4 regions of the Ensifer sp. 2TAB8 genome follow, and region 1 is predicted to be linked to each of the others. Evidence: riboswitches for the same ligand, from Rfam matches in the RefSeq annotation. Region 1 holds a riboswitch; each other region holds the start of a gene.
What was found. Region 1 has a riboswitch for cobalamin ahead of nrdH (glutaredoxin-like protein NrdH). Riboswitches for the same ligand answer to the same signal wherever they lie in the genome.
Positions count from the first base shown of each region.

Region 2: linked by a shared signal. The riboswitch ahead of AB4Z53_RS01355 (aromatic ring-hydroxylating oxygenase subunit alpha) and the one ahead of nrdH (glutaredoxin-like protein NrdH) in region 1 are both predicted to bind cobalamin.
Region 3: linked by a shared signal. The riboswitch ahead of AB4Z53_RS17480 (DUF1636 family protein) and the one ahead of nrdH (glutaredoxin-like protein NrdH) in region 1 are both predicted to bind cobalamin.
Region 4: linked by a shared signal. The riboswitch ahead of cobU (bifunctional adenosylcobinamide kinase/adenosylcobinamide-phosphate guanylyltransferase) and the one ahead of nrdH (glutaredoxin-like protein NrdH) in region 1 are both predicted to bind cobalamin.

Region 1 covers NZ_JBFRGB010000005.1:195,016-202,928, forward strand. The annotation lists gene AB4Z53_RS11835 (metallophosphoesterase family protein) at 1-663, opposite strand, end outside; gene AB4Z53_RS11840 (LysR substrate-binding domain-containing protein) at 887-1,432, opposite strand; gene AB4Z53_RS11845 (hypothetical protein) at 1,443-1,877, shown strand; cobalamin riboswitch at 2,149-2,373, shown strand; gene nrdH (glutaredoxin-like protein NrdH) at 2,762-2,983, shown strand; gene nrdI (class Ib ribonucleoside-diphosphate reductase assembly flavoprotein NrdI) at 2,993-3,409, shown strand; gene nrdE (class 1b ribonucleoside-diphosphate reductase subunit alpha) at 3,379-5,532, shown strand; gene nrdF (class 1b ribonucleoside-diphosphate reductase subunit beta) at 5,764-6,738, shown strand; gene AB4Z53_RS11870 (multidrug effflux MFS transporter) at 6,821-7,913, opposite strand, start outside.
Region 2 covers NZ_JBFRGB010000001.1:254,220-262,132, reverse strand. The annotation lists gene AB4Z53_RS01375 (DUF1217 domain-containing protein) at 1-885, shown strand, start outside; gene AB4Z53_RS01370 (FAD-binding oxidoreductase) at 954-2,387, opposite strand; gene AB4Z53_RS01365 (L-threonylcarbamoyladenylate synthase) at 2,531-3,505, opposite strand; gene AB4Z53_RS01360 (DUF6656 family protein) at 3,586-4,185, opposite strand; cobalamin riboswitch at 4,499-4,701, shown strand; gene AB4Z53_RS01355 (aromatic ring-hydroxylating oxygenase subunit alpha) at 4,806-6,050, shown strand; gene AB4Z53_RS01350 (hybrid-cluster NAD(P)-dependent oxidoreductase) at 6,052-7,146, shown strand; gene AB4Z53_RS01345 (glycoside hydrolase family 25 protein) at 7,151-7,913, opposite strand, start outside.
Region 3 covers NZ_JBFRGB010000010.1:9,979-17,891, forward strand. The annotation lists gene AB4Z53_RS17470 (bifunctional aspartate transaminase/aspartate 4-decarboxylase) at 1-393, opposite strand, end outside; gene aspT (aspartate-alanine antiporter) at 452-2,140, opposite strand; cobalamin riboswitch at 2,595-2,810, shown strand; gene AB4Z53_RS17480 (DUF1636 family protein) at 2,916-3,329, shown strand; gene AB4Z53_RS17485 (ABC transporter ATP-binding protein) at 3,406-4,212, shown strand; gene AB4Z53_RS17490 (ABC transporter substrate-binding protein) at 4,209-5,162, shown strand; gene AB4Z53_RS17495 (iron ABC transporter permease) at 5,166-6,233, shown strand; gene AB4Z53_RS17500 (DUF924 family protein) at 6,375-6,935, shown strand; gene AB4Z53_RS17505 (mechanosensitive ion channel domain-containing protein) at 7,062-7,913, shown strand, end outside.
Region 4 covers NZ_JBFRGB010000010.1:80,883-88,795, forward strand. The annotation lists gene AB4Z53_RS17835 (cobyric acid synthase) at 1-337, shown strand, start outside; gene AB4Z53_RS17840 (class I SAM-dependent methyltransferase) at 497-1,117, shown strand; gene AB4Z53_RS17845 (oxidoreductase) at 1,163-1,990, opposite strand; gene AB4Z53_RS17850 (AraC family transcriptional regulator) at 2,141-3,094, opposite strand; cobalamin riboswitch at 3,413-3,561, shown strand; gene cobU (bifunctional adenosylcobinamide kinase/adenosylcobinamide-phosphate guanylyltransferase) at 4,003-4,527, shown strand; gene cobW (cobalamin biosynthesis protein CobW) at 4,531-5,595, shown strand; gene cobN (cobaltochelatase subunit CobN) at 5,698-7,913, shown strand, end outside.

The sequences.
Region 1 (7,913 bases):
CAGCGTGTCGATGATGAAGGAGGTCGGCGGCGCCCAGACGAGCGACGTCCCGGCATATTCGCCGGTCCAGGCCCAGTGCAGGTGGCCGCTTGCATGCAGCGCCACGTCGGAACCCTCGATCAGATCGAAGAGGCGCTGGCGCTGGTGGGGGCGAACGCTCCAGTATCCGGTGTCGCCTTCATCTGGCGCGTCGACGAAGAGCGGCTTGTGGGCGAAGATCGCCACTTGGCGCCCGCCGCGGCTCCGCAACTGCGCCTCAAGCCAGGCGAACTGCGTTTCTTCTTCCTCATCTTCGAAGCCGAGGAGCAGGCTGTTGAGCCCGATCAGCCGCCAGCCCGCGTGATCGGAGACCCAGTAATCCGGTCCGGCGAGGTGGCGCCAACGGGCAAGCCGTACCGGATCCACCGGCTGGTGCGAGCCTGGCAGATGGCCGACATCGTGATTGCCGGGCACGATCAGCATCGGCATCGACAGCTGACCGATCAGGTTGAGCGAAAAGGTGATGTCGTCTTCGTGGTCAGCGCCGTCGATGGTCACATCACCGGTGTGAATGACGAGATCAGGCGCCACCGCCTCGATCCAGGCGCGAAGTGGCTCCCAATTGTCGTTGAAATGGCTCTTCGCCGGGCTGAGATGGGTGTCGCTGATCTGGACGATCTTCATGGAAACGGCCTCCGACGATGGCTTCAAGGCAAGCGCTTCGGAGAGTTGTCATCTCCCCTCCGGCTGCGGTTGGCCGCAGTCTTTAGGGAGCTGCCATGTCAGTTTGGTAACAGCCGTTCTCAGCTGATTTTCAGATTTTCCATGAAAGTTTCACCTTCGCCCGAGAGCGCCAACCGAGAGTGGTTGCAGCGAAACAACCTGCAAGGGAAATCGTCACGGGGGTTTAGACCGAAACAGGCCCCTGCTCTCCCATCACGGACGAAAGAAGCGCATTCGACGCATCCGCCTCGGCGATGATCCAGTCGCGAAACGCCTGAATCTTCTTCTGCGGCCGACTGCTTTGCGGATAGACCAGCCAGTAGGCACGGCCGTCGCGAACCACATGGTCGAACGGCCTGATCAATCGGCCGCTCCTAAGTTCGTCCATCAGAAAGGTCGAAACGGCAATGGCGATGCCATGGTCGTTGAGTGTCGTGGTGACATCCATCGCCTGGACGTCGAAGATCAGCTCGGTACCGTTGCTTGCCGGCGGCTCCACCCCCGTCTCGATCATCCATCGCCGCCACCAGCTGGCATTGCCGAAGCGCCGCACGCGCAGCACGTCGGAGGGATGCCTGAGCTGGTGCTTTTCCCGGAAAGAAGGGGTGCAGACCGGCATGTAATCGATCGGGAAAAGCGGAAACACGTCGTTGCCGGGCCAGTCGCCATTGCCGCTACGCACGACAAGATCGATTGCATCACGCTTGAAGTCGATCAGCTCAGTCGACATGTGCACCCGAATGCTGATGTTCGGATGGGCCGTCTGGAAGGAGGCGAGCCTGGAGCGAGAAATCGCTTTGCGCGAAGCGGCAAAATTCCTCACTTTTTTCGCGAACACAACAGCAAAAACAAAGAGGATAGCAATGCTTAGCGCGCTGCGATCAACGATCCTTCATGTCCTGAAGCGGGCCGGGAACGTGCTCAGCCCAACCATCGCCATCGATACCTTCAGCGAGTTCCAGCTGAGGGATATCGGCCTGACGCGGGACCACGAGAACATTCGGGCGCGCGTCGGCGACGTTGCCGATCCGTGGCACTGGCCGAAGGACGACAACGCACAAAAGCCGCAGCCCTCACCGACGCGGGACTGCGTTGACATGCCGCGCGTGGCGCGGGCTTCGCCTCGCGCCCAGCCCGGAGAGAACAAAGACGTCAGCATGTCGCTCTGCGACTGAAGCGGTAACAATTCTCAGCTGTCGCAATCTGCCACCTGCCAGCCGCCGGATCGAATGAGCAGAAATTCGCTCCGGCGCTTCCTGGAATATCGTACCCTCCGCAAATGATGGACAAAGGCGCGAGCGCGCGGCATCGAAGCCGAGAGCGTCCCGCCAACGGGCTTTGCAGCGCCCCTTCATTTACGCCCTGTTATCCACATGGCGAAAGAAATCACCTCCCCACCCGGGCCGGAGGCACCTCACACCTATTGACGCGGATATGCGATCAACTACTATATGTAGTGTTCGAGGTTCTTCCGATTCGCAAGGATTGGGAGCTAAGACGGGAATACGGTGCGCCGGCGGGTTTCCGCCCGGCTATGCCGCAGCTGCCCCCGCAACTGTAGACGGCGAGCGACTGTCCGGAATTGGACCACTGAGGCATGAGGCCTCGGGAAGGTCGGGATGGAAGCTTTGACCCGTGAGCCAGGAGACCTGCCTCGAGCAACAAACGTCCACGGGCGGGGTGTCCGGAGGGGTTGAGTGCGTGGCAGGATGAGCCTGCCCGATCGTCTCGACATCTCCCCGGCAGCCTGTCGAAAGCTTCGGGGTGAAGTCATGTCAGTTTCTTCCAGTTCAGATCCACCTTCTGCGGACGGGTGCGCATTGTTGCGCGCCTGATCGAAAGGCCGCGCCCTGAAAGCCCGCACCCGCGGAAATCCTGAGCGCCCGACAAGAACGAGCCGGCCCGGTTGCGTAACCGACCTGGGGCCAGCTTACCGGCGTCAACTCCGGTCGAGGCGACCGGGGAACGATGTTTTGTGCCCTATCGCCAAGCCTGCGGTTCGCGTTCGCGCGACCCGACGACTTTTTGCGCCCATTTGCGAGACCCTCACGAGGAACCCATGTCGATCACCGTCTACAGCAAGCCCGCCTGCGTCCAATGCACCGCCACCACCCGCGCACTCGACCGCCAGGGCACCGATTACCGCCTCATCGATATCTCCGAGGATTCCGATGCGTTCGCGCTCGTGCAGGGTCTCGGCTACCGCCAGGTCCCGGTCGTCGTCGCCGGCGAGCGCCATTGGGCCGGCTTCCGCCCGGACATGATCAGTGCACTTGCTTGAGGGCTAGCGATGGGGCTGATCGTCTATTTTTCCAGCCGCTCGGAAAACACCCATCGTTTCGTCGAAAAGCTCGGCCTTCGCGCAACCCGCATACCGCTCAACGAAGGTAAGGGTTCGCTTACGGTTACGGAGCCCTATGTGCTCGTCGTGCCCACCTATTGCGGCGACGACGGCCGGGGCGCCGTGCCGAAACAGGTGATCCGCTTCCTGAACGATGCGGGCAACCGCTCCCACATCCGCGGCGTGATTGCCGCGGGCAATAGCAATTTCGGAGCGACCTACGGGATCGCCGGCGACGTGATCTCGGCCAAGTGCCAGGTGCCCTACCTCTACCGGTTCGAACTGCTCGGAACCGAAGAGGACGTCGCCAATGTCAAAAACGGGATGGAAAGATTTTGGACGTCTCAACACTCGAACGCCCCCTGAAGGCGACGGAACCGGCGCTGGACTACCATGCGCTCAACGCGATGCTGAACCTCTATGACGAAGAGGGGCGGATCCAGCTCGACAAGGACCGGCAGGCGGCGAAGCAATACTTCCTCCAGCACGTCAACCAGAACACCGTGTTCTTCCATAACCTTCGCGAGAAGCTCGATTATCTGGTGACCGAGGGCTACTACGAGCAAGAGGTTCTCGACCAGTATTCCTTCAACTTCGTGCGCGATCTCTACGACCACGCCTATTCGAAGAAGTTCCGCTTCCCGACGTTCCTTGGCGCGTTCAAATACTACACGTCCTATACGCTGAAGACCTTCGACGGAAAGCGTTACCTGGAGCGCTACGAGGACCGCGTCTGCATGGTGGCTATGACGCTGGCGCGCGGCGATGAAGAGCTTGCCCGCGACCTCGTCGACGAGATCATTTCCGGCCGCTTCCAGCCGGCAACACCGACCTTCCTCAATGCCGGCAAGAAGAGCCGCGGCGAACTCGTCTCCTGCTTTTTGCTCAGGATCGAGGACAACATGGAGAGCATCGGCCGCGCGATCAATTCGGCGCTGCAGCTTTCCAAGCGCGGCGGCGGCGTGGCGCTGTCGCTCACCAACATCCGTGAGATGGGCGCGCCGATCAAGCAGATCGAGAACCAGTCCTCCGGCGTCATCCCGGTCATGAAGCTTTTGGAGGACTCGTTCTCCTACGCCAACCAGCTTGGCGCGCGCCAGGGCGCAGGTGCTGTCTATCTCCATGCCCACCACCCCGACATCATGCGCTTCCTCGATACCAAGCGCGAAAACGCCGACGAGAAGATCCGCATCAAGACGCTGTCGCTCGGCGTCGTCATCCCGGACATCACCTTCGAGCTCGCCCGCAACAACGAGGACATGTACCTGTTCTCGCCCTATGACGTGGAGCGCGTCTACGGCGTGCCGCTCACCGAGATCTCGGTGACGGAAAAATATCGCGAGATGGTCGAGGATGCCCGCATCCGCAAGCGGAAGATCAAGGCGCGCGAATTCTTCCAGATCATCGCAGAGATCCAGTTCGAAAGCGGCTATCCGTACATCATGTTCGAGGACACGGTGAACCGGGCAAACCCGATCGCCGGGCGTATCACCATGAGCAACCTCTGCTCGGAGATCCTGCAGGTGAACGAGCCGAGCGAATTCAACGACGACCTCTCCTACGCCAAGATGGGCAAGGACATTTCCTGCAACCTCGGTTCGCTGAACATCGCAGCAGCGATGGACTCGGCCGATTTCGGCAAGACCATCGAGACCTCTATCCGGGCACTCACCGCCGTCTCCGAGATGAGCCACATCTCGTCCGTGCCCTCGATCGAAAAGGGCAATGACGACAGTCACGCGATCGGCCTCGGTCAGATGAACCTGCACGGCTATCTCGCCCGCGAGCGCATCTATTACGGCTCCGAGGAAGGCATCGATTTCACCAATATCTATTTCTACACGGTGACCTATCATGCCATCCGCGCGTCGAACCGGCTGGCGGTGGAGAAGGGCAAGAGCTTCGCCGGCTTCGAGAACTCGAAATACGCCTCCGGCGACTATTTCGACAAATACACCGAGGCCGAGTGGCTGCCGGCGACCGAAAAGGTGAAGGCACTATTCGAGGAAGCCGGCATCGCGATCCCGACGCAGGAAGACTGGCTGGAACTGAAACGGGCGGTGATCGAGGGCGGCCTCTACAACCAGAACCTTCAGGCCGTGCCGCCGACGGGCTCAATCTCCTACATCAACCACTCGACTTCCTCTATCCACCCGATCGTGTCGAAGATCGAGATCCGCAAGGAAGGCAAGATCGGCCGCGTCTATTACCCCGCAGCCTTCATGACCAACGACAATCTCGACTATTACCAGGACGCCTACGAGATCGGGCCGGAAAAGATCATCGACACCTACGCGGCGGCCACCCAGCACGTCGACCAGGGCCTGTCGCTGACGCTGTTCTTCCGCGACACGGCGACGACCCGCGACATCAACCGCGCTCAGATCCACGCCTGGAAGAAGGGCATCAAGACCATCTACTACATCCGCCTTCGGCAGATGGCGCTTGAGGGCACGCAGGTCCAGGGCTGCGTTTCCTGCGCGCTCTAACGCCGCGTTCCAGCAACTGCTCAAACGGCCCCCACCCTAACCCACTCCCCGCAGGCGGGGAGTGGGGACGTGCCATACCAACGCCCGAGATGCGGGCGGCCCTGATGATGTTAGGCGGTGCGGCATTGTCCCTTCTCCCCGTACGCGGGGAGAAGGTGCCGGCAGGCGGATGTGGGGCCATACCCGCACCGCGCAGATGTGGGGCACACACGATCACAAAGGTCCAACGACATGAACATGCACGCCAAACCCGCAAGCCGCATCCGCGCCATCAATTGGAACCGCATCGAGGACGACAAGGATCTGGAGGTCTGGAACCGCCTGACCGGTAATTTCTGGCTGCCAGAAAAAGTGCCGCTCTCCAATGACATTCCCTCCTGGGCGACGCTGAAGCCGGAAGAGCAGAAGCTCACCATCCGGGTCTTCACCGGCCTCACCTTGCTCGACACGATCCAGAACGGCGTCGGCGCCATCAGGCTGATGGAGGATGCGGCCACGCCGCATGAAGAGGCGGTGCTTTCCAACATCTCCTTCATGGAGGCGGTCCACGCCCGCTCCTATTCCTCGATCTTCTCGACGCTCTGCCTGACGCCCGACGTCGACGACGCCTATCGCTGGTCGGAGGAAAACGAGTTCCTGCAGAAGAAATCGGCGCTGATCATGGCAGAGTATGCCTCCGGAGATCCGCTGAAGAAGAAGGTCGCCAGCGTCTTCCTCGAAAGCTTCCTGTTCTATTCCGGCTTCTATCTGCCGATGTACTGGTCGAGCCGCGCCAAGCTCACCAACACCGCCGACATGATCCGGCTGATCATCCGCGACGAAGCGGTGCACGGCTACTATGTCGGCTACAAGTTCCAGCGCGCACTCGAGCGTTTGAGCGAAGAACGCCGGCAGGAGATCAAGGACTTCGCCTTCGACCTGCTTCTCGAACTCTACGACAACGAGGCGAGATACACCGAGGCACTCTATGACGGCGTCGGGCTCACCGAGGACGTGAAGAAGTTCCTGCACTACAACGCCAACAAGGCGCTGATGAACCTCGGCTACGAGGCGCTGTTCCCGGCGGAAGCCTGCAAGGTGAACCCCGCCATTCTATCGGCCCTGTCGCCCAATGCCGACGAGAACCACGACTTCTTCTCCGGCTCCGGCTCCTCCTATGTCATCGGCAAGGCGGTCGCGACCGAGGACGAGGACTGGGATTTTTAAAAGCGAGCCGATCGGTCACACCTGACAACAAAAGGCCGGCGAGGACACCCTCGCCGGCCTTTTGGTTTAGCGTTAGCAGTCCCTACTCCGCTGCCGCCACACGGCTGCGGCCGATCGTTGCCTGGGTCAGGAGGAAGGCGGCAAAGGCGCAAGCGGCGATCGCCCCGGCCATTGGCAGGGCCGTTCCGTCGAAGAAGAGGCTCGCGACCACCATGGCGACGGCGGCGGTGACGAAGTGCAGCGTACCCATCAGCGCCGACGCCGTGCCGGCGATCTCGCCATGGTCTTCGAGTGCCAGCACCGCCGAGGTCGGGATCACCAAGCCGAGCACCCCGTAGCCGACGAACAGGAAAGCGGCCATGACGGGCAACTGGTTGAAACCGAGGCTCATGACGACGAACATCGTGACCATGGTCAAAGCGAAGGCGCCGACGGCGAGATGCATGACCCGTACCAGGCCAAAACGCTCGCCGAGCCAGCCGGTCGCCTGCGACACCGCGAAGAACGACACGGCGTTCATCGAGAACGCCAGGCTATATTGCGTCGGCGTCAGCCCATAGTGGTCGATCAACACGAAGGGCGAGTTGGCGAGATAGACGAGGAACCCGGAGATCCCAAGCCCGCCGATGAAGGTAAGCGTCAGGAAGTTGCGGTCTGAAAGCAGCAGGCGGTAGGCGGCAAGCGCGCTTGCCACGCTGCTGCCGGCACGGTCCTTTTTCGGGCGGGTCTCCTGCAATTGCGTCGACAGGAGGATCAGGCCGATGAAGGCGGCGATCATCACCGCGTAGAAGACGCCCCGCCAGCCGTAGAACTGGATCACGGCGCTGCCGGCGAGCGGCGCCAGGATCGGCGAAATGCTGAAGACCAGCATCAGCAGCGACATCAGCCGCGCCGCCTGGACGCCGGTATGCATGTCGCGGACGACGGCGCGCGGAATGACCATGCCGGCGGCGCCACCAATGCCCTGCAGGAAGCGGAAGGCGATCAGGGTCTCGATGTCGGTCGCAAGGGCGCAGCCGATGCTGGCGACGGTGAAGAGGCCGATGCCGAGATAGAGCGGCGCCTTGCGGCCCCAGATATCCGACAGAGGGCCATAAATGAGCTGCGAAATGGCGAAGGAAATGAAGAACGACAGGAGGCTGAACTGTACCACGCCGTTTTCGGCCGCCAGGTCT
Region 2 (7,913 bases), on a different contig from region 1:
CGCTACGTCAAACTCGTAAAGGCGTTCAACTTCAACCCGGACGGCACGCTTGGCGCACCGAAGCTGGCGCAGGGCGAAGCCGACATCATGAACACGGCCAAGGCATATGTGATTGCCAAGTCGCGTTTCGGCACGGATGAAGAAAAGAAGGTCGCCAAGGAGAAGGCGCAGGAGGAAGCCAAGTACTACACCGCCGAGATCGAAAAGGTGGAGACGCTCGACGCCTTCCTCGCCAACCGGCGTCTGGTTGATTTCGTTCTCGTCGGCGCCGGCATCGATCCGGAAACGGTCAAGACCGAATACCTCAGGGACATGTTCACGTCCAATCTCGACGATCCCAAGAGCTTCATCAATACCGACCCGAACGGGCTGAAATACCGCGAGATCGTCGCCTCCTTCAATTTCGACCAGGAGGGGAAGATCATCAGGGGTGAGGCGGGCCAGATCCAGACTCGGCGGGGACTTGTCACCACAATCGACCTCTATCTCAATCAGTCGCTTGAGGAGACGGAAGGCGCAGACAACGGCGGCGTCCGACTTGCGCTCTATTTCAAGCGCAAGGCCCCCGAGATCAACACCGCTTACGACATCCTGGCCGAGACCGCCCTGTTCCAGGTTATCAAGACGGCCTACAGCATGCCGGAGGGTCTGCAGAACGCCAAGATCGAGGCGCAGGCCGCCTATATCGAGCGTGTCGTCGACATCAAGGATCTGCAGGACCCGGAAAAGCTCGAGAAGCTCCTGCAGCGGTTCACGGCGCTTTATGACGTCGAAAACAACACGGACGTATCACCGGGGTTGGCAATCCTCAGCGGAAGCGGTGGAGGCGGTGTCAGCGCCGAGACACTCCTGTCCCTTTCACAGCTGCGCGCGGGCGGACGCTGACGCTACCCAACCTGAACGTATGAGCCGCTGCGGAAGGGGCGCGGGCCGCCGGCAGAGGCGCGCCCGCTTCAACGGTCTGCGCGCAGCACCTTGTCCGGATTCATGACGCCTGCAGGATCGAACGCGTGTTTGATCCGTTGCATCAGTTCGATCTCGATCGGCGGACGGATCTCGGCAAGCTCGTCGCGCTTCAACTGGCCAATGCCGTGTTCGGCCGAGATCGAGCCGTTGTATTTCAGAACGATGCCGTGGACGATGGCGTTGATCTCGCGCCAGCGGTCGAGGAATGCCTGCTTGTCGGCGCCGACCGGCTGCGAGATGTTGTAGTGGATGTTGCCGTCGCCCATGTGGCCGAAGGAGCAGATGCGCGCTCCCGGGATCGCCTTCATGACTGCGGCGTCCGCTTCCTCCATGAAGGCGGGAATGCTGGAAACGGGCACCGAAACATCGTGCTTGATCGAGCCGCCCTCGGGCTTCTGCGCCGGCGACATGCTTTCGCGCATATGCCACAGCACCTTCGCCTGCGCCTCATTGGCGGCAATCACGGCGTTTTCGACAAGACCGGCGGCAAGGCCCTGTTCAAGGAGATCGTTGACCATGCGCTCGGCGCTTTCGGCCGAATCTGCGGTCGAGATATCGATCAGCGCGTACCAGGGATGGACGGTTTCCATCGGGTCACGAACACCGGGAATGTGTTTCGTGGTGAATTCCACGCCGAGGCGCGGCATCAGCTCGAAGCCGGTCAGCGCCGGTCCGCAAAGACTGGAGGCCTTGTCGAAGAGGGTGAGCGCGTGCTCGACGCTGCCCACGCCGGCGAAAGCGACCTGGTGTCCGAGCGGCTTCGGGAACAGCTTGAGCACCGCACCGGTGATGACGCCGAGCGTGCCCTCCGCGCCAATGAAGAGGTCGCGCAGGTCGTAGCCGGTATTATCCTTCTTCAGCCGGCGCAGACCATCCCAGATCTCGCCGGTTGGCAGGACGACTTCGAGGCCGAGGCAAAGCTGGCGCATGTTGCCATAGGCGAGCACGGCGGTGCCGCCGGCATTGGTGGAGAGATTGCCGCCGATCCGGGCGGAGCCTTCCGATCCGAGCGACAGCGGGAACAGGCGATTGTGATCGTCCGCCGCCTTCTGGATGTCTGCGAGAATGCAGCCGGCATCCGCAACGATCACGTTGCCGACCGGATCGATGTCGCGAATCCGGTTCAGCCGTTCGAGCGAAAGCACGATGTCCGCCTTGCCTTCCCGGGGGATCTGCCCGGCGACGTGGCCGGTGTTACCGCCCTGCGGCACGATCGCCGTGCGGGTCGCGCTGGCGAGTTTCATGATACGTGAGACCTCGTCGACCGAGCCGGGACGCAGCACCATCGGCGTCGTGCCGCGATAAAGCCCCCGGGATTCGACAAGATAGCGCGCCTTGTCCGCTTCCGCGATAAGTGCATTGGCGCTGCCGACGATCTCGACGAAGGAGGCGATGAGTTCGGGAGAGGGAAGCGTCGTCATGGGTCAGCCTTCGCATTGCGCTTGCGCGCGCTATCGGATCGGTCGATCTGAAGACGCGATCCTCGGTTGGTATCGCCTGCGATCATAACCGCAATCGCAGCCGCTCGCTGAGGGTGGGTGCGGAGGCGATGCCGCCCGCAATCTTACCCTCGTGGTGCCGCCGCCCGTTGCAGCCGGTCGATGATCGCTTCTCCCAATCCTTCCGAAGGGATCGGGCCGAAGGCGATCGTCTGAGCGCCGCTGGCGTCGGCCCGCTTCATATAGTCGAAAAGATTGGCGGCCGCTTCGCGCAGATTTCCGGTCGGGCTGAGATCGAGAACGACAGCCGCCTGTTCTTCGCCGAGGACCCGGCCGCCGCCGAAACGGATCAGGGCCTCGCCCGCCCGCACATCGGTGGCTTCCAGCCTGACGGCAGCACCCGGCGCATAATGCGAGGCCAGCATCCCTGGAGCCTCGATCGTCGCACCCGCGGTTTCCGCCCTGATCACCGGGCGGTCGAGCAGGCGCTCGATCTCGGCGGCATCGAGGCCACCCGGCCGGAGAAGCCGGATCTCGTCGCCATCGACCTTGATGATCGTTGACTCGAGCCCGATTTGCGCCGGACCGGCATCGAGGATCAGTTTCAGCTTTTCTCCGAGATCGGCATCGACATGGTCCGCACTGGTCGGGCTGATCTTGCCCGAGGTATTGGCACTCGGTGCGGCCAGAGGTCGTCCGAAGCGGGCGATCACCCGGCGCGAAAAGCCGTCGGGCATGCGAATGCCAAGCGTGTCCAGGCCGGCCGAGGCGAGGGCGTGCACGGTACTCTTGGGCCGCTGCGGCAGGATCAGCGTCAGGGGGCCGGGCCAGAACGCTTCCGCCAGGCGTCGGGACAGGGGATCGAAGCGCACATGGGCCTCGGCCATTGCCATGTCGGAAACATGCGAGATCAGCGGATTGAAGCGCGGCCGGCCTTTCATCTCGTAGATGCGGCTGATCGCATCGGGATTGGTGGCATCGGCGGCAAGGCCGTAGACGGTTTCGGTCGGGATGGCGACCGGTTCGCCCTCGGCGAGAACGGCGCAGGCGCGATCGATCGCGCGGTCCGGTTCCTTATCCGTGTCGATGATCTCTGCCATGCCGTTTCCTTTCCGACGCTTCCTTAACGGACGCGCCGGGAAAACAGAACGATTTTCTTTGCAGGGAGCGGGCTGCTGGCTCAGAGGCTGCGAATGATCCGGCGCAGTGCGTCGTCACGGGCACCCAGCATCAGCACGTTCTTGAGAGCGACCTTTGGGTTGTCGGTGCGGAAGAGAAGCCCGTTGTCGCGGACGTTGCGATTGATGACCATCTGTCCGTCTTCGGCGTTCGGTTCGATCGCGACGGCAAAGTACATGCGGGAATAGCCGGCCCGGATGCGGTCGAAGAAATGCGTCTCGTCACCAAGGTCGCTGAAAAAATTGGCGAAATAGAACGACCAGGTGATGTCCTTGGAAGGTGTGACCGCCGTCCGCGCGGCCGTCACGTGGCAATAGCCGAGGTGCGGCTTGCCAACGAGCGTGCGGTGGAAGATGAGCTTGGGAAACTGGATCGAGGCATGAAAGCCGTTGATCCGCCTGTGCGTCGTGTCCCCGGCGGTCGAAAGCTTCTTGCCGGTTCGGTCAGCGACTTCCTCATAGCTCAGGTAGCGTCGCTCGCTCGGCATCCATTGCCGGCGGTTGATCCGGCCGGTGCGCAGAAACTCGGTGTGAACTGCCGTCTTCGGCATGATCGCCGGCGGCTTCTCGGCCGCTGCGTCGTAATATCTGAGCTTTGCCATGATTGTCAGCGCGCCATCTGCCTGCCGGACATCTTCGTCCGCCGGCGAGACTAGCGGCTTATGGTTAATGAAGAATTTCCTTTCGCTAGCGGGACATGGCCCCTGACATCAATGGGAATGTCGCAAACGGGCGAAATCTTCCCGCGCCTGCGCCATATCGGTCGCAAAAGACGGCATATGCCTATTTTTTGATCTATCTATATGTTTATAAAGTGAAAAAGTTTCGTATCCGCTTGCGGACGACGGTTTCAGACGTGTCGTCATTCTGGAATTCGATGTCGCTATCCGGCGCCTGCCAAGACGGTTTCCGCGATTACATATCCTTACTCAGGGTGTCGTCTTCCAGAAGGGAAGGCGAAGAATTGGGAAGCCGGTCAAATCCCGGCGCTGCCCCCGCAACGGTGGTGGAGCGAAAGCCTCGGCGAAGGCCACTGGACGGTTCGTCCGGGAAGGCGCCGGGCTGGTCCGCAAGGACGGCTCCTGAGCCCGGAAACCAGCCTTGACACACATAACCGTAACGGGTTGCGGCGGGCAGCCGGATCGGAGCCGAGAACGTGTGGGCGCATGCCCGTGCGGGTTCCTGTCCTGCCTCTCCGAAACATGGCGCATGAGGACAGGACATGGATACCAAGACCGATATGCTTCGCAAGCTGAAGGGCCGGCGTGACGGCTACAGCCTCGATCGGGCCTTCTACATCGACCCCGACTACTACCGGCAGGATCTGGAAAACATCTGGTACAAGGACTGGTTGTTCATCGGCCATGACTGCGAAATTCCGCGAGCCGGCAACTACTTCACTGTCCAGGTCGGCGACTATCCGGTTGTTGTTACCCGCGATCGCCAGGGCACGATCCGTGCGCTGCACAATTCCTGCCGGCATCGCGGTTCCCGCGTCTGCACGCAAGCAAAGGGCTCCTCGGCAAAGCTCGTCTGTCCCTATCACCAGTGGACCTACGAACTCGACGGCTCGCTGCTCTTCGCACGCCAGATGGGCGAGGATTTCGACAAGGCGGCCCACAGCCTGAAGCCGATCCATTGCGAAACGGTCGGCGGCTACATCTTCATCAACCTGTCGGAGACGCCGGCCGATTTTGCGGCCTTCCGCGAACTCGCCACGCCCTATCTCGCGCCGCACCGGCTGGGAGAGACCAAGGTCGCCTTCGAAAGCACGATCATCGAAAAGGGCAACTGGAAGCTCGTCTGGGAAAACAATCGCGAGTGCTATCACTGCGCCGCCAATCATCCGGAGCTCTGCCGCACCTATCCGGAGGCGCCGACTGCGACCGGGGTACAGGGCGCCAAGGATGATCCGGTGATTGCCGCCCATTGGGCGAAGTGCGAGGCCGAGGGCCTGCCGAGCGAATTCCGGATGTCGCCGACCGGCCAGTTCCGCGCCGCGCGCATGCCGCTGGTCGACAATGCCGAAAGCTACACCATGTCCGGTGCGGCCGCCGTTAAAAGGGCGCTGTCGGCCGATGTCGGGCAGAAGCAGATCGGCACGCTTCTGATGTTCCATTACCCCACCACCTGGAACCATGTGCTTTCCGACCATGCCATCACCTTCCGTGTTCTGCCGCTCGGGCCGGAACTCACGCAGGTGACGACCAAATGGCTGGTCAACAAGGACGCGGTCGAGGGCGTCGACTATACGCTCGATGACCTGACCCATGTCTGGACCGAGACCAACGACCAGGATCGCCAGATCGTAGAAGAAAACGCCTTCGGCATCCGCTCGCCGGCCTATGAACCAGGCCCCTATTCACCGGACCATGAAGGCGGCGTGATGCAGTTTGTCGAATGGTACTGCAAGTTTATGGAGCAGCGCCTTGCAGGCGATGCGGCTCCGCTGTCAAAGGTCGCCTGACATGCAGATGGCATCCTCCTTCCACCATTTCGACGAGCTGCATGTCTGGATCGACCGGCAGCAGATGCTCGAATGCACCTCGGCGGTCGTTGAAACCGCCGATGTCATGACCTTCACCTTTCGCGCCGAAAAGCCGGCCTGGTTTCGCTACCTGCCCGGCCAGTTCGTCACCCTGGAACTGCCGGTCGCCGACGAACCGGTCATGCGCACCTATACGCTGTCGTCCACACCATCGAGGCCGTTGTCGATTGCGGTGACGGTCAAGGCACAGGCCGACAGCATCGGCACGCGCTGGATGTTCGACCATCTGAAGCCTGGCGTGAAACTGAGAGCCTTCGGGCCGCTCGGCGACTTCAGCTTCGTCCGCCATCCCGGTGAAAAGTACCTGTTTATCTCCGCGGGGTCCGGCATCACGCCGATGATGTCGATGACACGCTGGATGGCGGATTGCGTACCGGAGACGGACGTCACCTTCATCTCCTGCGCGCGCCGGCCGGACGACCTCCTGTTCCGTTCCGAGCTGGAGGTGCTGGCGACGCAGATGTCCGGGTTGAGCCTCGGCTTTATCGTCGAGGGCCACGAAGCGCGCCACGGCTGGCACGGGCTGCGCGGCCGCATCGATGGCGCCAAGCTGCCGCTGCTTGCGCCGGATTTCATGGAGCGCACCGTCTTCTGCTGCGGTCCGGAACCGTTCATGCGCGGCGTGCGCGAGATGCTGAAGGCGGCAGGCTTCGACATGGGCCGCTACCACGAGGAGAGCTTCCAGCCTGCGGCCGCACCGGCGGCGGAGGAGATCGCTGTGCGCGCCGGCGTGGTGGGCGACAGCGAGGTCGCTGCCGCCAAGGTCGCTTTCACCATGAGCGGCAAGGAGGTCGAGGCGAAGCCAGGTCAGACGATCCTGCAGACGGCGCGTGCCAATGGTGTGCGGATCGGTGCTGCCTGCGAGGGCGGCATCTGCGGCACCTGCCGGGTGATGAAGGTCGCGGGTGACGTCGAGATGAACCACAATGGCGGCATTCTCGATGACGAGATCGACGAGGGTTACATCCTCGCCTGCTGCTCGCGGCCCCTGGGGGATGTCCAGATCGAAGCCTAAAGGATCAGGGCGTGTTGCAGGGCGGCGGCTGGACGGTCGCGGGCCCTGCGCCGCCGGTAGCGGCCGATGGCTTGGAGCATCCGCCCTGTGCGGCGTCATCGGCTGCGACGGCTACCTGCATGGCGCGTTCGTGGCGAGCGAAGTCGATGGAGCCGGTCACCAGCATGTCGACGCCGCTGCCGGCCCCGCTTGAGGCACCGGCACGGCTGATGAGCAGCGGCTCGCTAAACGTTGCGGTCGCCCGTGCAAACGCGTGCGCGCCCGTTCCCTGCTCGGCTTGGGCGATAATGGTAAGCGGCAACGGCTTTTCAGCCAGCAATGCGCCCTGCGCCCAGATCGCCTTTAGCGCCTGCGGCGACATCGCCGCGACGTTCACGTCGATGTCGTCGAGAGTTCCGGGCACGCGGTAGGGACAGCGCCGCTTGCCGCAATTGATGCCGGAGGAAAACTGCCACAGCGCGTAGCTGTCCCAATTGCCCATCGGGAAGACCTGGCGGATATCCGGCTTGTAGCGGGCGTACCAAAGCGGCAGGCGCGACAGCAGCCGGTATTTGGCACGGTGCGCAGCGATATATTTGGCGGTGATGTGATTGGTGTAGAGGATCGGGTAGCGCCCCGTCCGGGTCTTGATATGGCCGGCGAAGATGGCGGCATCTTCGAGCGACATGTATTTTTCCGGATCGATGCCTTCGAGATCGAGCACCATCAGTTCGTCGTCGCGCGGATCGGCGTAGTCAAGGAAATGGTTCGCCTGGTCCACGGGATTG
Region 3 (7,913 bases), on a different contig from region 1:
GAAGCGGAAGGTGGTGATGGCGTAGTTGACGGCCTCGGAAAGCGTCTTTGCCGGCGGAATACCCTCATCCTCTTCATCCCAGTCGGCCGTGCTCTGCAGTTGCTTCTTCGTCCACTTCTCAAACCGCGCGTGGGCGCCGTCCTTCGGCGGCATGCCGGCCACACCGGCCTTCGGGTCGTAATAGGCGCGCTTGGCTTCCGTCAGCGCAAACTGGCCGAGCAGGAAGAAGGCTTCGCGAGCGCGTGTCGCCGTCCAGTTCGGGTTGCCGCGGCCGGCATTGAGGAAAGCCTTGGCGGATTTCTGTGAGCTCGACTTGGCGAGCTTGATCAGTTCGTCCTTGATTTCGAACGGGCTGAGATCGGAAAGGCTATCGTAGAAATTTCTGTCCAACATGGTCCACACTCCCTGTGATCTATGCATTTTGAACGATGGTCGGCTTCGCCCGCTCGCCTCAGGCGAGCATGATGACGATGACGAGGCCGAAGATGGTCAGCAGCGTGTTTCCGATGGCGTAGGGCATGCCGTAGCCGAGCGCCGGCACCTTGCTCTTGGCCGCCTCCTGGATCATGCCGAGCGCTGCCGTCGTCGTTCGCACACCGGCGCAGGCGCCAAACAGGATCGCCGGGTGGAACTTGAAGACATAGTGGCCGAGGAGCACCGAGGCGATCATCGGGATCGACGTGGCGACCACGCCCCAGATGAACAGCGAAATGCCGACCTCCTGCAGGCCCGCGACAAAGCCCGGGCCGGCGCCGATCCCGACGACGGCGATGAAGATGTTGAGGCCGAGCGTGTTCATCAGCCACAGCGCCGGTGACGGGATGCGGCCGAAGGCGGGGTAGGTGGTGCGCAGCCAGCCGAGCACGAGGCCTGCGAGAAGCGCGCCGCCGGAGGTGGAAAGGCCGATCGGGATGCCGCCGATCGTAATCGTGAGCGCCCCGATCATTGCGCCGACGAAGAGACCCCAGCCAAGGAAGGCAATGTCGGTCGTCTCGACGGGCCTGTCGGCAAAGCCTAGCGCCTTGATCGCCGCTTCGACGTGTCTCTTGGCGCCGCCGATGGTGACGATGTCGCCGCGCTCGACGGTGGTGCCGGGCAGCACCGGGATCTCGACCAGCGAGCGGATGATCTTGCGGGCATAGACGCCGCGCGCCCAATCCATCGTGCTGACATCGGCGAGCGTCTTGCCGGCAAGCGCCTTGCTGGTGACGTAGACGTCGACCACTTCGGCTTCCGCGTTCAAGAGCTCCTTGTCCTCGACCTCGATGAGCTTGCTGTCGAGGTTTTCGACGAGCACGGCACGCCGGCCCGAAAAGGCAACGACGTCACCTGGCTGCAGCACGGTGTTGCCGTCGGCTTCGATGATCTGGTCGCCGCGACGCAGACGTTCGACAAAGACACGGATGCCGGGAAGAATGTCCTTGACCGGCTTGCCGGTCAGCCCGCTTGCCTGATCGACGCGGTAGGCGCGAAGGCCGAAATCGTGATAGGCGCGGGTGATGCCGGGTTCGCTGCTCTCGGTGCCGCCGCCAAGCTTGGCCTCATATTCCCGGCACGCCGCCGGAAGGTCGATACCGAGAAGCTTTGGCCCAAGCTGGGCGAGGATGATGGCCGAGCCGATCGTGCCCCAGATATAGGTCACCGCATAGGCGATCGGGATCTGGTCGGCAAAGGCCTTGGCCTGCTCGGCCGGCAGCCCGAGGGAGTTGATCTGATCCGTCGCGACGCCGATTGCAGCCGAGATCGTCTGCGATCCCGCATACATGCCGGCGCCATAGCCGAGCGGAAGCCCGGCGATCAGCGCGCAGAGATAGGGAACGATGAGGCACAGCACCAGGACAGACAGCGCGAAGGCGATCTGCTTTGGTCCGTCGGTGCTGAGGCCGCGCACGAACTGGGGTCCGACGCCGTAGCCGACGGCGAAGAGGAAGATCAGGAACAGGGTGGATTTCAGGTCACCGGAAACCTGGATGCCCAGCTGCCCGATGAGAACACCGGCAAGAAGCGTTGCGGTGACGTTTCCGAGATTGAATCCCGCGACCTTGATCGGCCCGATCAGGAAGCCGATGCCGAGTGCCAGGAAGACGGCCACGGGCGGGTATGTCCGAAGTGTGTCGACGAAGAAATCGATGGGATTCACTACTTTTCCCTTCAGAAAGTTGAGTTGCCATCACTTCATTTCGGGATTGCGCCATTTCTGTACTGCGCGGCGAAGTTGAGTTTATTGGTGCGTTACCGATGCCCAATCTTAGCTTTGCCGATTGTCGCTTCGGCCGATGATTTTCTCAACAGACATGGGGTTACGTGAGCGTAACGTACGTTAAGATTGCCGGCATTTGCGCATGGCGCTGGCGCTTTTTGTGGGCGCGCCGGCACCAGTCGGAAAGCATCGGGCCGGGTGGTCGGCCGATCGGCGTGCGCAGGGCGGATCGGGGGGGGCGCCGGGCAGCGCCGCCGCGGCAAATTTCGCCGGCTACTCAACTTTGGCATTGCAATACGTTATGTTATTGTATAACAAATCCTGCATGACGAAACGCCGCATGTTGATAGGTCCGTAGCGCATGCCCCTAGCAGTTGTTTCATCGGCCGATTCATGCGAGGAAGAGCGTGATGGTGCTGCGTCCGCGGAAATGCGGAAGCGGCTGAAAAGGGAACACGGAACGGACGACCCAAATGGGGCCGAAACCGTGGCTGCCCCCGCAACTGTGAGCGGAAAGCGCATTCACACCATGTCACTGGTCTAAGACCGGGAAGACGTGGATGCGCCGCGACCCGCGAGCCAGGAGACCTGCCATCGAACCGATCAACCACAACGGACGGGGTGTTCCGATGGAAAAGAACTGGCTTTCGCGCGACGGTCATCCGTCATCCTGCCGCTTCGCCATCTCCTGCCGTCACTCCGGCGGAGAGAGAAAATGGCTGAGCCGAATTCCCGACAGCACAAGATAACGGTTTGCACCGATTGCCGTTTTACCCGCGGTCCCTGCCTGCCGGGCGCCGAGCTGATAAAGCGTCTCAACCGCAGCATCGCCGCGCTCGGCGAGCCGCTCGATCGTGATTTCTCGATCGCCGGCACCGTCTGCATGGCGGCTTGCACGCGACCCTGCACCATTGCCTTCCAGGCGACGGGCAAGGCGACCTATCTCTTCGGTGATATCTCGCCGGAAGAGGATATCGACGACCTCGTCCGCTTCGCCGCCACCTATGCCGAACGCGGCGACGGCATGACGCGTGCCGCCGAGCGTCCGCGCGGCCTCAAGACAAAGACGCTCGCTCGCATTCCGGCGGCAGTGCTCGTCTCCGAAGACATCGGAGGACGGTTCCAATGAGCGCGACACGCAAAGGGTGGCGACGACCTCTGGTGCGCGGGCAGAAATGCGCCGCGGCGCGGGGAGGGACGCGGTCATGACCTGTTCAGCGACGGGAGCTGCCCTCAAGGTGGAAGGCCTTTGCTGGGGGCCCCGTGCGGGCCTGACCCTGGTCGAAGACATGGATTTCTCGATCGAAGCGGGCAGCCGCCTTGCGATCCTCGGGCCGAACGGCGCTGGCAAGACCTCGCTTCTGCGCTGCCTCTACCGGGCGGTGCAGCCGAATGCCGGCCGAATCGAGATCGACGGCGTCGACCTCTGGTCGATCTCGGCGCGCGAGGCGGCGAAGACGATTGCCGTCGTGCTGCAGGAAATGCCCGGCGACTTTCCCTTCAGCGTGCGTGACGTGGTGATGATGGGACGCATCCCGCGGCGAGAGGGGCTCAACGGCTGGACGGAGACGGACCGCGAGCGCGTGCAGCATGCGCTCTCTCATCTCGATCTTTCCCACCTCGCCGGCCGCCAGTTCGCAACACTTTCGGGCGGCGAAAAGCAGCGGGTGCTGATTGCCCGGGCACTCGCCCAGGAGCCGCGCATCATCATCCTCGACGAGCCGACCAACCATCTCGACATCCGTCACCAGCTCGAAATCCTCGAGCTCTTGCAGACGCTGAAGCTGACGATCGTTTCGACGCTGCACGACATCAATCTCGCCGCCGAATTCGCGACCGATGTCGCAATCGTGACCGCGGGGCGGCTGACGGCCTTCGGAACTCCCGATGCGGTGCTGAACCCGCGCGCGCTTTCCACCGCCTTCGGCGTCACTGCCACCGCCCACGGCACCGCCGTTGCCGGCAGCGCCCGTTTCTCCTTTTCGCTTCCTCGACAGGGATCCATTTCATGAAGATCAATATTGCCTCCTCTACCTTGCTGTTTCTCATTGCCGCCGCCACGCCGGCGCTCGCCTATCCGGTGACCGTCAAGAGCTGCAACCGCGAGGTGACCTTCGACGCAGCGCCGAAACGGGCGATCGCCAACGACGTCAACCTGGTGGAGATGATGCTGGCGCTGAAACTGCAGGCCCACATGGTCGGCTATACCGGCGTTTCCGGCTGGAAGACGCTCGATGAAAAACTGCGCGAAGGTGTGAAGGAACTGCCGGAGCTTGCGGAGAAATATCCGACCAAGGAAGTGCTCTTGAATGCCGACGCCGATTTCTTCTTCGCCGGCTGGAACTACGGCATGAAGGTCGGTGGCGAAGTGACGCCCGAGACATTGGCGCCCTTCAAGATCGGCGTCTACGAACTCACCGAATCCTGCATCCACGTCATGGCCAGGGAGAAGCCCTCGATGGACGACATGTTCGTCGATCTCCTCAATCTCGGCCGCATCTTCGGCGTCGAGGATCGGGCCGAAGCGCTGGTCGCGGGTTATCGCAGCCAGCTCGCCGAGATCACCAAGGCCAATGCCGGCAACGCCAAGCCGACCCGCGTCTTCGTCTATGATTCCGGCGAGGAGAAGCCCTTCACGTCGGGTCGCTTCGGCATTCCGACCGCGATGATCGAGGCTGCCGGCGGCGCCAACATCATGGACGATGTCGACAAGAGCTGGGTGGAAGTCTCCTGGGAGCCGGTGATCGAGCGGAACCCGGAGGTGGTGATGATCGTCAACTACGGCGAGGTGAAAGCCGAGGACAAGATCGCTTTCATGAAGAGCAACCCGGCCTTCACCAATGTCGACGCGGTGAAGAACGACCGTTTCGTCGTGCTCGATTATGTCGAGGCGACGCCCGGACCGCGCAACATCGACGCCATCGCCCGGCTTTCGAAGGCATTTCACGGGCAGGGCCTGTAACCGATGCTGGCTGAGGATACGTCGGCTGCTCCCGTTGCCGTTTCGCGGGTTTCCCCGGCGCGGGCGCTCCGCGGCGGGGTCGGGTTGTTCGCGGCTGTGCTGCTGCTGCTTCTCACCGTGACCGCCGGCGTGTCGCTCGGCTCGGCGCCGATCCCCGTGACCACCGTCTGGTCGATCGTTGCCGGAAAGCTTGTGCCCGGCAGTGTCGAGGCCTTCTGGTCGGCCGGGCGCGAAAGCATCGTCTGGGACGTGCGCCTGCCGCGGGTGATGCTGGCGGGGCTTGTCGGCGCCGGCCTGGCGCTGACCGGCGCCGTGTTGCAATCGGTGACGCGCAATCCGCTTGCCGATCCGCATCTGCTCGGCGTCTCCTCCGGCGGGGCGCTCGGGGCGATTGTCGCGCTGTTGCATACCGGAATGATCCTCGGCCTTCTCACGGTGCCGCTCTTTGCCTTTGGCGGCGCGTTGCTTGCCACCGTGCTGGTCGCCTTCGTTTCCCGCGCGCTCGGCACCAGTGCCGATCGCCTGGTCCTTGCCGGCGTCGCCGTTGCCTTCGTGCTGACCTCGGTCGGCAATCTCATGATCTTCCTCGGCGATCCACGGGCGACGCACACGGTGATCTTCTGGATGCTCGGCGGCCTGGGCCTCGCGCAATGGCCGCATCTCGTCTACCCGGCGCTGGTGCTCTTCGTTTCGCTCGGCTGGCTGGTCGTGCGCTCGCGTGAGATCAACGCGCTTGCCATGGGCGACGAGACGGCAACGACGCTCGGTATTCCCGTACGCCGTTTCCGGCTGACGCTCTTCGTCGTCACCGCGCTCCTGACCGGGGTGATGGTGGCCTTTTCAGGCGCAATCGGCTTCGTCGGGCTGATGGTGCCGCATTTCGTGCGGCTCTTTGCCGGCAGCGACAATGTCCGGGTCATTCCGCTCTCGGCCTTCTTCGGCGCCTTGACGTTGATCCTCGCCGACCTCGTCGCTCGGGTGATCATGGCGCCCGAGGATATGCCGATCGGCGTCGTCACCGGCATTGTCGGCGGCATCGCCTTTGTTGCCATCCTCACGCGGCGCGCGTAAGGCGTGCATCGGCGTTGGTCATGCATGGACACTGGTCATGCATGGACATGGGCCGTTGCGCGCCTATGTCTTAGCGCATGCATGGCTGCCGTTCCGGTTCGACAAGGGCAGGGCCGGCAGCAGAGCGGCATGAGGGAAAAAATGACGAGAGAAGTTGAAATCTGCACGCCGGAAGACGTTTTGAACTTCTGGTTCGGCGAGCTCACCTATGACGACTGGTTCACCGTCAGCCACGAACTGGACGACGCCTGCATTCGCCGCTTCCAGGCGTCGCACCTGGGGCTGGCCCGCGGGGTCGGCGAGATCTGGCGCGCGACGCCGGAGAACCGGCTGGCGGCGATCATCCTGCTCGACCAGCTGCCGCGCAACATGTATCGCGGTACGCCGCTGGCCTTCGCGACCGATTGTCTGGCGCTGCACGAGGCCAAGCTCGCCGTCGGCAACGGCGCCGACATGGCGATCAAGCCGGAAGCGCGCGCCTTTGTCTATCTGCCCTTCGAGCATTCGGAAAATCTGACCGACCAGACCATGTCGGTGAAGCTTTTCACCGAGCTTGGCGATGCCGAATATCTCGACTACGCCATCCGCCACCGCGAGGTGATCGAGGAATTCGGCCGCTTCCCGCATCGAAATGCCTTGCTGGCTCGCGTCTCGACAGACGCCGAGCTTGCCTATCTGGCAAGGCCGGGTGCCGGATTCTGACGAAAAATCCGACGCTGGAGCGCAATTGACGGCGGGTTTTGCATCTTTCCGCCGTCTTTCGTATTCACATCGCATTGGGATGGCCACTGACGCGATTCCGCTCCACGGTCTCAACCTGCAAGGACTATGAAATTGCGTTCTGTCGGAAAACTGCCTGCCATTCTCATCTGCCTGCTGGGGCTGGTCGCTGCCGGTCCGGTTGCAGCGCAGAAGGCGGCGCAGCCGGCACAAGGTACCGCCCAGGGCACAACGCAGTCCGGCCAGAAGTCGACGCAACCGGCCCAGTCGGCGCAGACCGCATCGGAGCCGGCTGCTGGCAAGGCGACGACACCGACCGAGGATAACGCCCAGCCAGGTGCAAACGACGCGACGCCGGATGTGGCCGCGCCGGCCGCGACGACCGCGGAACCGGCCCAGACCGCGCCTGCTCCCGCGCAGAGCGCAGCGCAGGACGATGGCGCAGCTCCCGGCCAGAGCCAGGCGACCGAACAGCTTGCCAAGGCTGGCGACGAGCTGAAGCGGCTGACGGACCTCGTATCAAAGGCGAAGGACGATGACACCGCGCTTGCCGAACTGAAGGTGCAGGTCGATGCACTCTTCAAGCAGATCATCGGCGTGTCGGTCTCGACCCGTCCGCGCCTCGACGAGATCAAGGCGCGGCTTACCGAACTTGGCGACCCGCCGGCCGAAGGGCAGCCCGCGGAGGCCGATATCGTGTCCGCCGAGCGCAAGCGCCTCGTGGCGGAGCGCGGTGCCATCAACGCGCTGACCGGTGAGGCCGAGGGCCTGTCGGTACAGGCGACCAAGCTCTCCAACGCCATTACCGCGACAAGGCGCGCGCTGTTTTCCAACACGCTCCTGAAGAACACTGAAGTCTCGACCGGCATGTTCGACGACGCGCTGACGGCGACGGCGGACGAAACCCGCGTGCTCTCGCGTAGTGTCGGGAGCTGGCTGAGCTTTGCCTGGAACTACAAG
Region 4 (7,913 bases), on a different contig from region 1:
GCGCAACAGCCGCGCCTGGTCGTTGGAGCATGACGTGGCGCTCGAGGGCTACGAAATCCACCTCGGCAAGACGCAAGGTGCGGACTGTGAGCGGCCGTCAGTGCGCATCGACAATCGCGCCGATGGCGCGCTTTCGGTCGATGGCCGGGTGATGGGCACCTATCTGCACGGGCTCTTCACCAGCGACGCCTACCGCTCCGCGCTGCTGAAAAGTTTCGGCATCGAAGGTGGTGCCAGCAACTACCGCCAGTCGGTCGATGCGGCGCTGGATGATGTCGCGAACGAGCTGGAGACGGTGCTCGACCGGCGCTGGCTGGATGGGCTGCTCGGCCGGTAGCCAGGCAAGCGCCATCAGCCGCGATCGACAGGGTTGCGGCCTTGTTGGCGACAGCAAGGGACCGACGGAAACCCAGCATCATCCGTCGTTCCGTTGTAGAATTCATGCGGGAAGGATGGAGCGTCTGGTCACGGTCGCACGCTCCAAGGCGGGTGTCACGTGCAGGACGAAACCAGACGAGCCCATTGGGACAATGCCTATCAGTCGAAGGGCGAGGCGGGCGTCAGCTGGTTCGAGGATACGCCGGCCGTTTCGCTCGACCTCATCCGCGGGCATGCGGCGTTCGCCTCGTCGTCACTGATCGATATCGGCGGCGGCGCGTCGCGGCTGGTGGATGCGCTGCTCGACGCGGGTATGAAAGCGATCACGGTGCTCGATCTGTCACCGGCCGCACTGGACGCCGCCAAGGCGCGCCTCGGTGCCCGCGCCGGTGACGTGCACTGGGTTGCAGCCGATGTGACCGCGTGGAAGCCGGATCGCAGCTACGATATCTGGCATGATCGCGCCGCCTTTCACTTCCTCACCGATCCCGACGACCGGGCGGCCTATATCGAGCGGCTGACGGCGGCCGTCGTGCCCGGCGGGCACGCCATCATCGCCACTTTCGCGCCCGATGGCCCGGAGCGCTGCAGCGGCCTGCCAGTGGTGCGCTATGACCCCGCCGCACTCGCCTATGTGATCGGGCCGTGCTTCCGGCTGGTCGAGCACATGGAACACCAGCACCGGACCCCGTGGAACTCGACCCAGGCCTTTCAGTTCAGCGTGTTGCAGCGGGTATAGGGCGGTCGCGCCATTCTTGCTGGGGCTGGCGCGGTTTCCCGCCAATCAGCGCACGGTCCACAGGATCATGCGGTCGAACGCACGGTCGCCGAACCATTTGCGGATGTTGATCATCATGTTGGCGAATTTGCCGGCGGCATAGCGGGTCTTCGGTTTGCGGGCCTTCACGGCCTTGGAAACCACGTCCGCGATGACCTGCGGGGAGGAGCCGCCGCCGTGCTCGTAGCTGTCGGTGGTGGCCTTGGAGACGTTCTTCGCCATCGTGCCGTAGGCGGTGTTGCCCGAGAACTTCATCATCGGGCCTTCCATCACGTTGGCGAATGCGGTCTGGATGACGCCGGGCTCAACGACCACGACTTCGATGCCGAACTGTTGCAGTTCCAGGCGAAGGCAGTCCGACAGGCCTTCCAGCGCGTGTTTCGACGCGTGATACCAGGCACCGAGCGGCGTGTAGATCTTGCCGCCCATCGAGGTGATGTTGATGATCTTGCCCGCGCGCTTCTCGCGCATGTAGGGCACCAGATCCTGGATCAGTGCGGCCGCGCCGAAGAGGTTCACGTCGAACTGATAGCGGGCCTCGCTGAGAGGTACGTCTTCGACCGAGCCGTAAAGTCCGAAACCGGCATTGTTGACCAGTACGTCAACGCCACCGAATTGCTGGGTGATCTCGGCGACCGCGGATTTTCGGCTGGCCTCGTCCGCGACATCCAGCGCGATGGGATGTGCGCCGAGCGCTCTCAGATCGTCCATCTGCTCCACCCGGCGGGCGGCAACGATGACGGTCAGACCGTCCTTGATCAGCTGCTTTGCGATGACCTTGCCCATGCCCGAGGAGGCGCCGGTGACGAGAGCGGTTTTCCGTGCGATTGCCATGATCTTCTCCAATCCTTGCGGGCGTCATGCCCGTCGTTCGTCGGAGATCAATCTGGCGTATCGCCTGGATTTCTTCAAAATCGCTTCGTGCCAATCAACTATCGGAACACGCCAAACCGCTATCTCCCGGTGCAGACGTGGCGGTCTTTCTCAGTGCGTCACCGTTCCCCGCGCCTCGGCGGGCGTCATGCCGGTCCAGCCCTGGAAGGCGCGATAGAAGGAATTCGGCTCTCGGTAGGCCAGCAGATAGGAGATTTCCTCGACGTTCAGCCCGTCTTCGCCGAGATAATGCATCGCCAGCTCCGCGCGGGTCGATGCCAGCACCGTCTGAAAGGTTTCACCTTCCTCCTTCAGTTGCCGTTGCAGGGTGCGCTTCGACATGGCGAGCCGCCTGCACATAGCCTCGATACTGGCTTCGCCCGACGGCAGCATGTCATGCAAAACGCGCTTCGCCCGCTGCACGATCGGCGTATCGGTTTCATGCGCCTCCATTTCGCGGCGCAGGTTTTTCTCGAACTCCGGCCAGGATTCCTCGTTTTCGGTGATCAGCGGCAGATCGGCATCTTCTCTGCGCAAGGAGAGGCGCGCTCCGCCGTCAAGCTCCGGTTCACAGCCAAGGAACTCGAGCACGTCCTTGCCGAGGTTGGGCAATGCCGGCAGATGGAGCCGCGCAGGCCGGATGAACTCGGCGGTGTAGCAGCGGGCCGATTCCAGAAGGTAGAGCGCCTCGAACCAGACCAGTTGCGGCGGGGCCGGAATTTTAGGGTCCACCGTGCCGATCTCGATATGCAGAAATCGGTCGTCCTCGGACACTTCCAGCTTCATCGGTCCCATCAGCGGCTTGAACACTGACAGGCGCTTGAACCCGATGCGCACGTCCGGCGAACAGGAGAAGGAAAACATGGCCGGTGTGAACGGTGCGTGGGCAAAGAGCTTGCTCAGATAGAGCGGCAGGTCGGGCCGGTCAGCTTCGATCTCGATGGCGCGCCAGAGGGCGAACACCTGCGCTGGTGTCAGGCCCTTGCCTTCGTTGCGAAGAATATCTCGCGGCAGCCCGGCCCGGCGCACCGCCTGTTCGGCGGAGATCTTCAGCAGCTTGGCCACCTGGGTGATGGATCTCGCCACGGGATAAAGGCGGTTTGACATGGTCGCCTGCAAATTCGAGTTCATCGTTCTCCTCTTTTCTGCGCTCGGGAACAAAGGTGCGCCAGAGCCTGATGCCACATTGGCACATTCTGATAGCGCTTTGGCGCAAGGTGAGAGTGAGAGGGCGAGGGCCTCGGGCGAAGGCGGACGAGCAATCCATTTCGCCGTGTCTGGCTGGCTGCGGCCGTCTGCCTGTTGCTCGACAAATCGTCGCGCGGCGCAACCAAGCCGGGGAGGTGTCGCAAGCGTCGATTGACTTTGGGTCGGCCGCTTCCTAATCATCAGGTGTTGGATGGTTCCCCCTCATCGTGGCGATCGGGGGGAATAATTGGGAATGTGACGGATGGACCCAAATCGGGCATCCTTATCGCAGCCGACCCCGCGACTGTAGAACGGTCAGGGTTCGCCATCGGGTTCGATATCGGGCTGTCAGCCGGTTGCATGGGGCAACCGAGGCAGGTCGGGGTCGAGCCGGAAAAGCCACTGGCGTGGCATCGTGATCAGCCGGGTTGGACGCCTCTTCTTCTACGAATCGTCCGCCTTTCACGATGTTCCCCGCAGCGCCGCGGGTCGGAAACGACGCGCAAAGGTTCGCTGTGGCACCGGAAAGACGCCGGGAAGGTGAGGCGGGCCGCTCGGGTCCTGACATCGGAACCTCGCACTTATGGGCGAGGCGATGCGGGCCCGTGACGCCGTGAGCCAGGAGACCTGCCATCCGGCATGGGCATTCCGCCCGAGGGGACTGTTGGTCCCCAACGCCATCACGGAGGTTGTTTTGGCTTTCAGATGCTTTCCCGAACGCGCCGCCGGCGCGTCGAACGGCTTTTGCCACCCGCCGCTGAGGCGGGTGTTCTGAGGCGGCGGCGATGAGCACTTACAGTGCCGGACCGGTCCTGGTCCTTGGCGGCGCCCGCTCCGGCAAATCCAGCTTTTCCGAGAGGCTTGTCGAAGCGTCCGGCCTCACCATGCATTATGTCGCCACGGGACGGGCCTGGGACGATGAAATGCGCGAGCGGATCGATCATCACAGGACACGCCGCGGCGAAGGCTGGACGACGCATGAGGAGCCGCTTGATCTCCTGGGTACCCTCAGGCGCATCGATAACCCGGGCCATGTGGTCCTGATCGACTGCCTGACGTTATGGGTCACCAATCTCATGCTGGAAGAGCGCGACATGACGGCGGAGTTCGCCGCGCTTGCTACGTACCTGCCTGAGGCGCGGGCGCGCCTCATCTTTGTTTCCAACGAGGTCGGCCTCGGCATCGTGCCCGAGAACCGCATGGCCCGCGAGTTTCGCGACCATGCCGGCCGGCTTCACCAGATCGTTGCGGAGAAATCCGCTGAAGTTTACTTTGTCGCGGCCGGTTTGCCGCTGAAAATGAAGGGTTGATCCATGACCACTGCGAGAGCCAACCAGGGCAAGATCCCGGCGACCGTCATCACCGGCTTCCTTGGCGCCGGCAAGACGACGATGATCCGCAATCTGCTGCAGAACGCCGACGGCAAGCGCATCGCGCTGATCATCAACGAGTTCGGCGATCTCGGCGTCGATGGCGACGTGCTGAAGGGCTGCGGCGCCGAGGCCTGCACCGAGGACGACATCATCGAGCTCACCAATGGCTGCATCTGCTGCACCGTTGCCGACGATTTCATCCCGACCATGACCAAGCTGCTCGAGCGCGAAAACCGTCCTGACCATATCATCATCGAAACCTCGGGCCTCGCCTTGCCGCAGCCGCTGATCGCCGCCTTCAACTGGCCGGATATCCGCAGCGAAGTGACCGTCGACGGCGTCGTCACCGTGGTCGACAGCGCTGCCGTTGCCGCCGGCCGCTTTGCCGACGATCATGACAAGGTTGATGCGCTGCGCGTCGAGGACGACAATCTCGACCATGAAAGCCCGATCGAGGAACTGTTCGAGGACCAGTTGACCGCTGCCGATCTCATCGTTCTCAACAAGACCGACCTGATCGACGCCTCCGGCCTCAAGGCCGTGCGCGACGAGGTGTCTTCGCGCACCAGCCGCAAGCCGGCCATGATCGAGGCGAAGAACGGCGAAGTCGCCGCTGCCATCCTGCTTGGCCTCGGTGTCGGTACGGAAAGCGATATCGCCAACCGCAAGTCGCATCATGAAATGGAGCATGAGGCGGGCGAGGAGCACGACCACGACGAGTTCGACAGTTTTGTCGTCGAGCTCGGTTCGATCGCCGATCCCTCGGCCTTCATCGATCGCCTGAAGGGCGTGATTGCCGAGCACGACGTTCTGCGCCTCAAGGGCTTTGCCGACGTGCCCGGCAAGCCGATGCGTCTCCTGATCCAGGCGGTCGGCGCCCGCATCGACCAGTATTATGATCGTGCCTGGGCTGCCGGCGAAAAGCGTGGCACGCGCCTTGTCGTCATCGGCCTGCACGACATGGACGAGGCGGCGGTTCGTGCCGCGATTGCTGCGCTCGTCTGATCACTCGTTGAATGAAATGATCTAACGCATTGAAATAATGCAATTCCGGACGGAAACCGCTTCAAGCGTTTCCGTTCGGAATTGCCCGAACGGACAAGACGAATGCATCTGCTTCTCGCCCAGAAAGGAACGATCGCCGACGGCAACGAGGCAATCGACCTCGGGCAAACGCCGGCCGACATCCTGTTCCTGTCGGCCGCCGACACCGAGCTTTCCTCGATCGCCGCCGCCCATGGCCGCCGCGACGGAGGCTTGAGCCTGCGCATCGCCAGCCTCATGAGCCTGATGCACCCGATGTCGGTCGACACTTACGTCGAGCGCACGGCGCGCCATGCGAAGCTGATCGTCGTCCGGCCGCTCGGTGGCGCCAGCTATTTCCGCTATCTGCTGGAAGCCCTGCATGCCGCTGCCGTCACCCACCGTTTCGAGATCGCGGTGCTGCCCGGCGACGACAAGCCGGATCCGGGGCTGGAGCCTTTCTCCACCGTTGCGGCCGACGACCGCCAGCGCCTCTGGGCCTATTTCACCGAAGGTGGCGCCGATAATGCCGGGCTGTTTCTCGACTATGCCGCGGCGCTGGTCACCGGTGCCGAGAAGCCGCAGCCGGCCAAGCCGCTGCTGAAAGCCGGCATCTGGTGGCCGGGTCGGGGCGTGATCGGGGTTTCGGAATGGGTGCAGGTCGTCGCCGGCGTTGGTGCCGACAAGACGGACAGGGTGGAAGTCCAACCCACAATCGCCATCTGCTTCTATCGCGCGCTCGTCCAGAGTGGCGAGACACGGCCGGTCGAGGCGCTGATTGATGCTTTGGCGAAACAAGGCGTCCGCGCGCTGCCCGTCTTCGTTTCGAGCCTCAAGGATGCGGTTTCCGTCGGCACGCTGCAGGCGATCTTCTTAGAGGCAGCACCCGATGTGGTGATGAATGCCACCGGTTTTGCGGTCTCGTCGCCCGGTGCCGATCGTCAGCCGACCGTGCTGGAATCGACCGGCGCGCCTGTCCTGCAGGTGATCTTCTCCGGCTCGTCGCGGGCGCAGTGGGAGACGTCACCGCAGGGGCTGATGGCGCGCGATCTGGCGATGAACGTCGCGCTGCCGGAAGTCGACGGCCGCATTCTTGCTCGCGCCGTCTCGTTCAAGGCGGCGTCGATCTACGACGCCAAGGTCGAGGCCAATATCGTCGGGCACGAGCCGCTCGAAGACCGGGTGCGCTTTGCCGCGAACCTTGCCGTCAATTGGGCGAAGCTGCGCCGCGCAGAGCCCGCCGAGCGCCGCATCGCCATCGTAATGGCCAACTATCCGAACCGCGACGGTCGCCTCGGCAACGGTGTCGGACTCGATACCCCGGCCGGTACCGTCGAGGTGCTCGGCGCCATGGCGCGGGAAGGCTATGCGGTCGGCGAGGTTCCCGCCGACGGCGACGCGCTGATGCGCTACCTGATGGCCGGCCCGACCAATTCGGCAAGCCAAGACCGCGAAATCCGTGAGTGCATTTCGCTGAAAGATTACAAAACGTTCTTCGATTCGCTTCCGAAACAGATAAAGGATCAAGTTGCCGGTCGCTGGGGCGCGCCGGAGACCGATCCGTTCTTCCTCGATGACGCCTTCGCGCTGCCGCTCGCCCGCTTCGGCGAAGTGATCGTCGGCATCCAGCCGGCGCGCGGCTACAACATCGATCCGAAGGAAAGCTACCATTCGCCGGACCTTGTGCCGCCGCATGGCTATCTCGCCTTCTACGCTTACCTCCGCCAGCAGTTCGGTGCGCAGGCGATCGTGCACATGGGCAAACACGGCAATCTCGAATGGCTACCGGGCAAGGCCCTGGCGCTGTCGGAGACCTGTTATCCCGAGGCGATCTTCGGGCCGCTGCCGCACATCTATCCCTTCATCGTCAACGATCCGGGCGAGGGTACGCAGGCCAAGCGCCGCACCAGCGCGGTCATCATCGATCACCTGACGCCGCCATTGACGCGCGCCGAGTCCTACGGGCCGCTCAAGGATCTCGAAGCGCTGGTCGACGAATACTACGATGCCGCCGGCGGCGACCCGCGACGCCTCAGGCTCCTGAGCCGCCAGATCCTTGACCTCGTGCGGGACATCGGCCTCGACAGCGACGCCGGCATTCACAAGGGCGACAGCGACGACAAGGCGCTCGAAAAGCTAGACGCCTATCTCTGCGACCTCAAGGAAATGCAGATCCGCGACGGCCTGCACATCTTCGGCGTCGCGCCGGAGGGGCGGCTCTTGACAGATCTGACCGTGGCACTGGCGCGCGTCCCGCGCGGTCTCGGCGAGGGCGGCGACCAGAGCCTGCAGCGGGCGAT